One region of the Pantoea sp. CFCC18177 genome, then DNA from elsewhere that is predicted to be linked to it. Evidence: riboswitches for the same ligand, from Rfam matches in the RefSeq annotation. Region 1 holds a riboswitch; the other holds the start of a gene.
What was found. Region 1 has a riboswitch for thiamine pyrophosphate ahead of ACPUC8_RS18940 (FAD-dependent oxidoreductase). Riboswitches for the same ligand answer to the same signal wherever they lie in the genome.
Positions count from the first base shown of each region.

Region 1 (4,862 bases):
CGAGACCAAAAACAGACCGATGCCAAAAAAGGAGGAGAAAATCAGCCCGATAATCGCATCTTCTTTCAACCGCGTGCGTTGATTCAGAAACAGCATGCTGCCTGCTGCCAGACCGCCGGAGAGAAAAGCACCGAGCGAGAAGGGCAGACCCAACATATAAGCCCCCGCCACCCCGGGCACAATCGAGTGCGACAGCGCATCGCCAATCAGCGACCAGCCTTTCAACATCAAAAAACAGGAGAGAAAGGCGCAAATCGCCCCGACCAATGCCGCAATCCACATGGCATTGAGCATGTATTGGTAGCCGAAGGGCTCAATAATCCACGACATGGCTGGCCCCGATTTTTTGCAAAAGTGCGGCGTTTCTCTGCTGCAATTCACCATCAAAGGTGCGTGCCAGATTGGCTGGCGTGAAGGTGTCAGCGAGCAGACCGCTGGCCAGCACAGTGTTCTTCACCAGCACACAGCGGTCACAGAAATCCGGGATAGCGTTGAGATCGTGCGTGGAGACCAGCATGGTACGGCCTTCATCGCGCAGTTCCTGCAATAGCGTGATGATTGCCGCTTCAGTTTTCACATCCACGCCGGTAAACGGCTCGTCCAGCAGGATGATCTGCCCACTCTGCGCCAGTGCGCGGGCGAGAAAGACGCGTTTCTTCTGACCACCGGACAACTCACCGATCTGCCGATGGCGATAGTCACTCATGCCCACACGCGCCAGCGCCTCATCCACGCTGCGTTTGTCCTCTACGCGTGGCATACGCAGCATGTTCATATATCCATAGCGGCCCATCATCACCACATCTTCCACCAGCACCGGGAAACTCCAGTCCACCTCTTCGGCTTGAGGCACATAGGAGACGATGTTGCGCTTCAACGCGGTTTTAGCGGGCATCTCCGCCAGCGTCACATGGCCCGTTGAAAGCGGCACAAAACCCATAATGGCTTTGAACAGCGTGGATTTTCCGGAGCCATTGACGCCAACCAGCGCTGCGATGCTCCCCGCGGGCACGGAGAATGACGCCTGGCGTAACGCCGTGTGGCCGTTGCGGTAGGTGACGCTGACATCTTGCACGTTAAGGGTCATTTTTGGCTCCCGGCAGCAATGCCTTTCGCGACGGTGTCCGTGGTGACGCGCAGTAAATCGATGTAGGTAGGCACCGGGCCGTCGTTGTTGCTAAGGGAATCGACGTACAGCACGCCGCCGTAGTGAATCCCCGCTTCACGTGCCACTTGCTGGGCGGGTTTGGCGGAGATGGTGCTTTCGCTAAAGATGGTGGGGATCGCGTTAGCTTTCACTGCATCGATCACCTTGCGCACCTGCTGCGGTGTGCCTTGCTGATCGGCATTGATCGGCCATAGGTAGAGTTCTTTTAGCCCCAAATCGCGCGCCAGGTAGGAAAACGCCCCTTCACTGGTGACTAACCAGCGCTGGTTTTCTGGCAGCTGATCGATCGCTGCGCGCATCGGAGCCAATGTTTGTTGGATTTGCGCTTTATAGCGTTCAGCATTGGCCTGATAAACAGTGGCATTAGCGGGATCGTATTTTTGTAAGGCATCGCGGATGTTATCGACGTAGATCAGTGCATTATCTGGTGACATCCACGCATGCGGATTGGGTTTACCATTGTAAGGTCCCTCGGTGATGCCAAGCGGTTCAATGCCCGCCGTGACGGTCACTTCCGGCACACCTTTCAGGCGTTGATAGAAGCGGTTGAACCAAAGTTCGAGGTTAAACCCGTTGACCAGAATGAGGTTCGCGCCCTGCGCACGACGAATATCGCCCGGCGTGGGTTGATACTCATGGATTTCTGCCCCCGGCTTAGTGATGGACGTGACTTCAGCCGCATCTCCCGCCACGTTGCGGGCCATATCAGCAATCACCGTGAAGGTGGTGACCACTTTGAGTTTTTCTGCAGCAAAAGCGGGGGCACTCAGTGCGAGCACGAGCATGGCAACCGATACGACCTTAGTCTTGAACATCGTCATCCCTCAATAAAATATAGCCTGTGCTATACAGTATAGTGAATGCTATGAATGTGAAGCGTTTTTGTTCACATTTTTCTGTTCACGACAAAAATTTACGCAAGTTGAAATAATGCAGGTAACGGCTTATGCGTTTTTCGGGAAAACTTTTGAATAAAAATGATAAAGGGGAGGGTATTAAATTTAAAAAAGAACACTTCATCCTAATAATGAAGTGTTCTTTTAAGATTATTAATCGATCGACAAATTATGAATCGCCAGCGCAGCGCGCGCGGCTTCTTTGCCTTTCTTAATAAAGTGCTCGGTGTAGAAGTTTTCCAGCACGTCTACTGGCTGGAAATTATGTGGCGTCAGTGACACAGAGAAGACCGGGACGTTGGTGCTCAATTGCACGTTCATCAGGCCATCTACCACTGCTGCCGCAACGAAATCGTGGCGATAAATGCCGCCATCAACCACCAGTGCAGCGGCGACGATCGCATCATATTTGCCGGTTTCAGCCAGGCGTTTTGCCAGCAACGGCATTTCAAATGCGCCTGGCACTTCCAGTACTTTTAATTCAGCATCAACGTTCTGTGCTTTTAATTCCTGCTCAAAACCCACCAGCGCATTGTGCACAATCTCTTTATGCCAACCGGCTTTAATAAAGGCAACTCTAATATTTTTCATAATAAACCCAACATCACCTGTAATTTCTTTGCGCATGAAAGTAGCAATAATGCGTTTGTATACCATATGTTACGTTTGTAATCCACATTGCGCGCGTAGCGATAAATGCGTTTCTGGTCTGACGCAATCCGCGCTTGACGCCGACCGGCACCTGCAATACAAATAGACGCGTCGGGGGAGTCTCGCCAAAGAGACTGAGAGGCTAAAAGCGCACTGCGCGGCTTAGCGACCCTTTGAACCTGACCCAGTTGATACTGGCGTAGGAAGACTGACAGCGCACAGGTTGCGTTGTCTGGCGCAGAGGATTGCTCGCGCCCTTTCCCTCCTCCTGTATCTGCGGGTCTCAGCGAAAACTGAGAGGCCGATGTGAACTCCCTTTGTATCCCGGATCGACGGCTGTGAGCCGCTGGACAGTCTTAGGCTGCGGCGTGGCGGGCCTGTGCGTGGCGACCTTGCTGGCTGAGCGTGGTGAAGACGTCGAGGTGATCGGCGATGAAACGCGCCAACCCGCCTCGTGGTTTGCTGGCGGCATGCTGGCTCCCTGGTGTGAATCTGAAAGTGCGCCGCAGGAGGTGATCACCCTTGGGCAACATTCCGCTGGCTGGTGGCAGCAGCGCGTCAACAGCGTTGTAGAGCAGGGTACGCTGGTGGTGGCACCGCCGCGCGACAGCCAGGAACTCAACCGCTTTGCGCGCATGACGGAACAACATCAGTGGGTCGTTCCCGCTGAGATTGAACCGATGCTGGAAGGGCGTTTCGCCCGTGGGCTGTACTTTACACGCGAGGCGCATCTCGATCCCCGTCTCGCCCTCACCGAAATGCGCGAAAAGCTGTTGCAGCGCGGGGTGCGTTTTGATGCGCAGCAGCCTCATGGGCAGGTGATTGATTGCCGTGGGATTCATGCGAAGAGTGAGCTAAGCCACCTGCGCGCCGTGCGGGGTGAGATGGTTATCCTGCACAGTGATGAGGTGCAATTCTCGCGCCCGATTCGTCTGCTGCATCCGCGTTTTCCCTGCTATCTGGTGCCGCGTCGAGACGGCCATTTCATGCTGGGCGCGACCATGGTGGAAAGCGACGATGCCAGTGCTATCAGCGCTCGCGCCATGATGGAGCTGCTCAGCGCTGCCTATGCCATCCATCCTGCATTAGCTGAAGCACGCGTGGTGGAAAGTGCCAGTGGGCTGCGTCCTGCTTATCCGGCCAACCTGCCAGAAATCCGTTATCACAATCACACTTACTATCTTAATGGCCTGTATCGCCATGGTTTTCTGCTGGCACCGATGCTGGCAGAACAGCTGATGCAGCGCATTTTTGGGGAGCAGCACCATGAACATTCTGCTTAATGGCCGAGCGATTAGCACCGAGGCCAGCACGCTTAGCGAATTGCTGATCGAACAGCAAATTGACGCCGCCTGTGTCGCCAGTGCCTTCAACGGCATGTTCGTGCCGAAGAGCCAGTACAGTAGCCAAACGCTGGAAGAGGGCTGTCAGTTAGAGGTGTTGTCACCGATGCAGGGAGGTTGAAGCATGTTTTACGATTTCGCACCGCAGTCACGTTTTCTGTTAGGGACGGCTGGCTATCCCTCTCCCGCTATTTTGCAGCAGGCGATTGCGGCTTCAGGCACTGAAATCATCACCGTGAGTTTGCGGCGTGAAGGCGCGGCTGGGGCGGCATTTCGCGAGCTGCTCACCGATCTGGATGTGCGGGTGCTGCCAAACACGGCGGGCTGTCACACGGTGAAAGAGGCGGTAACCACCGCGCAGATGGCGCGTGAGTTATTTAATACGCCATGGATCAAGCTGGAAGTGATCGGTCATGCGGATACGCTGCAGCCCGATCCGTTCGCGCTGGTGGAAGCCGCGCGCATTCTTTGTGCAGACGGCTTTAAGGTGTTCCCGTATACCACGGAAGATTTGATTGTCGGCGAAAAATTACTGGAAGCGGGCTGTGAGCTGTTGATGCCGTGGGGCGCCCCCATTGGTTCCGGGCAGGGGCTGCGCAATATTGACGGCCTGCGTGCCATGCGCGCGTGGTTCAGCGATATCCCACTGATTATTGATGCGGGTATTGGTGCCCCTTCACAAGCGGCGCAGGCGATGGAAATGGGCTTCGATGGCATTCTGCTCAACACCGCTGTGGCGAAAGCGGGCGATCCGGTGGGCATGGCGAACGGCTTCCGTCTGGCGATTGAAGCGGGGCAGGCAGC
Region 1 covers NZ_JBNBPL010000021.1:1,447-6,308, forward strand. The annotation lists gene sitC (iron/manganese ABC transporter permease subunit SitC) at 1-330, opposite strand, end outside; gene ACPUC8_RS18925 (manganese/iron ABC transporter ATP-binding protein) at 314-1,087, opposite strand; gene ACPUC8_RS18930 (metal ABC transporter substrate-binding protein) at 1,084-1,983, opposite strand; gene ACPUC8_RS18935 (6,7-dimethyl-8-ribityllumazine synthase) at 2,218-2,655, opposite strand; TPP riboswitch at 2,819-2,938, shown strand; gene ACPUC8_RS18940 (FAD-dependent oxidoreductase) at 3,054-3,998, shown strand; gene thiS (sulfur carrier protein ThiS) at 3,982-4,179, shown strand; gene ACPUC8_RS18950 (thiazole synthase) at 4,183-4,862, shown strand, end outside.

Region 2 (4,862 bases), on a different contig from region 1:
GAGGCCAAAATCGAGGAATATGCGCGGGAAGGTCTGCGCATGGTGGCGGCAGCCTGGAAACCTTCCTCACCGGGGCAAACAGAGTTAGATCACGCTGACCTGCAGCAGGGGGTGATCTTGCTGGGCATCGCCGGGATGATGGACCCACCGCGCCCTGAAGCGATCACCGCGATTGGTGACTGCCTGCAAGCCGGTATCCGCGTGAAAATGATCACCGGTGACCACCCGCAAACGGCGATGAGTATTGGTCAGATGCTGGGTATCGGCAATGCCAACAGCGCCATTACCGGGCGTGAGTTAGAAGTGATGGACGATCACCAATTGAGCGAAGCGGCGCAGACCTACGATATTTTTGCCCGCACCAGCCCCGAGGATAAGTTCCGTCTGGTGCAGGCGCTGCAGAGTAGAAAAGAGGTGGTCGGGATGACCGGGGACGGCGTGAATGATGCGCCAGCGCTGAAACAAGCCGATGTTGGCGTGGCAATGGGGATTAAAGGCACCGAAGTCACTAAAGAAGCTGCCGATATGGTGTTAACCGATGATAACTTTGCCACCATTGCCAGCGCGGTGCGAGAAGGGCGTCGGGTGTACGATAACCTGAAAAAAACCATCCTGTTTATCATGCCCACTAACCTTGCACAGGGCTTGCTGATCATTATCGCGCTGTTGGCGGGGAACCTGATTCCTCTCACGCCGGTACTGATTCTGTGGATGAACATGGCGACGTCCGCCACGCTCTCCTTTGGCCTGGCTTTTGAGGCGGGAGAGAAGAACATCATGCGCCGCCCACCACGCGATCCTAAGCTGCACGTGATGGACGGTTTTGCGGTCTGGCGCGTGATTTTTGTCGGTTCGATGATCGCCGTCAGCGCCTTTGTGCTGGAAGCCTGGTTACAGCCGCGTGGCTATTCCCCTGAGTTTATCCGTACCGTGTTACTGCAAACGCTGGTGACCGCACAGTGGTTCTATATGCTCAACTGCCGCGTCTCCGATGGCTTCTCGTTGACTAAAGGCTTACTGATGAACAAAGGGATCTGGATTGTCAGTGCGGTGCTGTTAGTGCTGCAACTCCTGATCATCTACGCGCCCTTTATGCAGATGCTGTTTGGCACCACCGGACTTCCATTCCGCTATTGGGTGATCACCTTCATCATTGGATTTGTGATGTTCCTGATTGTTGAAATCGAGAAGCCGTTAACCCGCAAATTCAGAACCGCGTAAACATCAACAGCACCCGCACACGTGGGTGCTGTCCTTTTTCTGCTGGCTTGACACCTGAGCGAGCAACATCCTAGACTGCCGCTTGTTCCAAGGGGTGCCCGAGTAGCGGGCTGAGATTCTACCCGCTGGCGATTTGTCGCTGGCAACGTAGTGACCCTCCGAACCTGATCCGGCTAATACCGGCGTAGGGATGCGGGACACAGGGCACTTCCACGCCCTGATTCCATCTTTGTGCTTTGTAGCGGACAGAACATCCTCACCAGGCTTTGCCTGATAGAGACCTCGCACAATCACAGTAGGTGGAATCCATGACCGAAGCTGCACTTATCGATGCGCTACTGACCTTTCTGTCTCGTCAGGACACCAGCGATGACGATTTCAACCGTCTGGCACTCGCTATCTTTGCTTATCAGTTTGAGCACAATCCACCTTACCGCCGCTTTGCCATTAAGCGTGGACGTACACCATTCACGGTAAAACACTGGCGCGCCATCCCCGCTATCCCAATCACGGCTTTTAAAGATCTCACGCTGAGTTGCCATGCCACGGATGACGTGGAGGCGATATTTATGACCAGTGGCACCACTGGCACGGTGAAAGGGCGCAGTTATCATCCCACGCTGGATGTATGGAAATGCTCCATGACGCTCAATTTCCGCCAGCGATTTATGGCAGGCCGGGAACGTATCCGCATGGGCGTCTTATTCCCCGATAGCAGCGCATTGCCGAACTCCTCACTGGCGCATTACCTGACGCTGGCAAAACACACCTTCGGCACACCCGACAGTGCAGTGATGTTGAATGACAGTGGCATTGACTGGGCGCGTTTGTTTGCCGCACTCGATCAGGCCGAGATCTGCGGTGAGCCTTATGCTCTGCTGGGGGCCAGCTACAGCTTTGTGCATCTGATGGATGAGTTGCAACGTCAGGGGCGCTGTTTTTCCTTGCCCGAGGGCAGCCGGATACTCGACACCGGCGGATTTAAAGGGCAGTCACGCGAGGTCGAAGCCGACGATTTTTACAACGCGCTGACCAAAGCGTTGGGCGTACCGCGTGAACAGTGCATCAACATGTATGGCATGACTGAACTCAGCAGCCAGTTTTATGACAACGGCAATGTTGAATGCCCGTCGGTAAAATCAGGCCCGCACTGGATCCGTACGCGGGTGGTCAATCCACTTACGGGTGAGGATGTGCCCGAGGGGGAAATCGGGGTGCTGGTGCATCACGATCTGGCCCATTTCAATTCGGTGTCGGCTCTTCTGACTGAAGATGCAGGCGTTGCCGTAGCAGGCGGTTTCCAGTTACTGGGGCGGGTGACGGGCGCGGATGCAAAAGGGTGTTCACTGGCGATGGCCGAATTTCTCGCAGCCACGCAAGGTGCCCTGTGAAAGAGAGCGCGGGTTACCTGCCGAGCGGCTTCACATCGTCCGAGGTGCAGTGGCATACGCTGAGCTTCACCCATCATGGTAAACAGCTGGATGTCGCCGTGCCGGATCTCAACGCGGCGCAAATCGAGAAGTTGAGCGGTCATATCCGCCGCCATGCGCGTGACTATCTGAGCACACTTAGTGTGACCAGGATTGTAGCCATCGTAGGTGAAGCGATTTCGCGTCTGCTGGACCGCAACCATCCACTGCGTAGCAAAGCGGAAGCGTTACTGCCCATCGTCACCGGTTTTGATGCCGAGATGATCCGCTCCGGGCTGACTGGCTATCTCAAAACCTTTCGCCAGCCTCAGTTGAAACGGTTCCTGGCAGAGGACTTTACCGATCCGCAAATACTGGATGATTTCCAGCCGCGCCCCAGCGGTGGCTTTGCGCGCGCGTTTGGACCTGAATTATTGCTGCATATCTGGGCAGGTAATGTGCCGGGGTTGCCGCTGTGGAGTTTGATTTGCGGTTTGCTGGTCAAAGCGGGCACGGTCGGCAAACTGCCCGGCGCAGAGCCGATGATGGCGGGATGGTTTGCCCAACTGCTGGCCGACATCGACCCGCAATTGGGTGAGTGCCTGGCGGTGGTGTGGTGGAAGGGCGGCGACAGCACGGCAGAAGCAGCGTGGTTCCAGCAGCCCGATGTGGTAATGGCTTACGGCGGCAATCCAACGCTTAGAGCGATTCAGCAGCAGCTTCCGGTCACCATCCGTTTTCTGCCGCACGGCCACAAAATCAGCATTGGCTTGGTGGCGCGGTCGGCGCTGGATGTGCGGCAGGGCACGGAACTGGCGCGCCGCGCCGCATTCGACATGATGCGCTATGACCAGGCCGGATGTTATTCACCGCAAATGCTCTTTGTGGAGCGCGGTGGACGCGTCTCACCGCAGGAGTTTGCTGCTTATCTCGCCCATGAGTTGCAGGTTCTGGCACGTAAATATCCACGTCGAATACTTTCGCAGGCTGAGGCCCATCACTTCGCCACTTGGCGCAGCACCGAAGAGATCCGCGCATTGCAGGGCGATCGCACCTTGTATGGCGAAGCAACCGATAGCTGGGCTGTGGTGTGTGTGGATGTAGGTGAAGCGCTCTCACCCACGGCGCTTGGGCGAACGTTGAAAGTGATTGCCGTGGATGACATTGAAGACGCGATTCCACTGATTGCCCGGCAAAAAATCTATTTGCAGACGGCTGCAGTGGCGGCTGAACCGGATGCACTGTTTCGCTTGTCTTCGCGACTGGGGAAAGTGGGCGTAACGCGTATCACCGCCTTTGGTGCAATGACGTCGCCCGCAGCAGGCTGGCACCACGATGGGCGCTTTAGCCTGCTGGATCTTGTCACCATGACCGAAATTGAACACGCAGCGGAACAGGCGGCAGAAAAATTCGCGCCTTACGCTGACTGAAGGTGTTTTTCTACAGGAGGTAATCTATGAAATTTGCTGATCGCACGGTTTTGGTCACGGGCGCCAGCCGAGGCATTGGTGCGGCAATCGCCAAAGCCTTTGCCGCTGAGGGCGCGCTGGTGGTGGTGAATTACCTACACAGTGAGGAGGCCGCAGCCGAAGTGGTAAAAAGCTGTGAAGCCTTGGGCGGTGCGGCTGTGGCGATCCGTGCGGATGTGACGTCACCTGAGCAGGTGGCGGCGATGATGGAGAAAATCGTCAATACCACGGGGCGTCTGGATGCGGTGATCAATAATGCGTTTGCTCCTTATGTGTTTGATACCGACAATCGCCAGCGCTTTTGGGAAACCTCATGGCAGGGCTACCAGAGCCAGTTTGAGGGTGCAGTCGGGGCGGCCTATAACGTCTGCCAGGCCGCATTGCCACTTATGCGTGCGCGGGCACGCGGCAGCATCGTCAACCTGTCGAGCGATCTGGTTGCCCGTCCTTCGGTGCCGTACCACGACTATGTGACAGCCAAATCCGCCTTGATCGGGTTCAGCCGTTCGTTGGCCGCAGAGTTGGGGCCGCTCGGCATTCGCGTCAACTGTGTCGCACCGGGTTTGGTATATCCGACCGATGCCAGCCGCGCGACGCGGGAAGAGGTACGCGATTTTATCACCGCCCAAACGCCACTGCGCCGTATTGCCGAACCGGGTGATGTCGCCGGTCCGGTGCTGTTTTTAGCCTCGGACTGGAGCGAGTTTGTCACCGGGCAGACATTGTATGTAGATGGCGGGTTGGTGATGGGGTGAGACTGGCG
Region 2 covers NZ_JBNBPL010000004.1:117,973-122,834, reverse strand. The annotation lists gene ACPUC8_RS06105 (cation-transporting P-type ATPase) at 1-1,221, shown strand, start outside; TPP riboswitch at 1,302-1,429, shown strand; gene ACPUC8_RS06100 (LuxE/PaaK family acyltransferase) at 1,530-2,612, shown strand; gene ACPUC8_RS06095 (acyl-CoA reductase) at 2,609-4,060, shown strand; gene ACPUC8_RS06090 (3-oxoacyl-ACP reductase) at 4,087-4,854, shown strand.
Region 2: linked by a shared signal. The riboswitch ahead of ACPUC8_RS06100 (LuxE/PaaK family acyltransferase) and the one ahead of ACPUC8_RS18940 (FAD-dependent oxidoreductase) in region 1 are both predicted to bind thiamine pyrophosphate.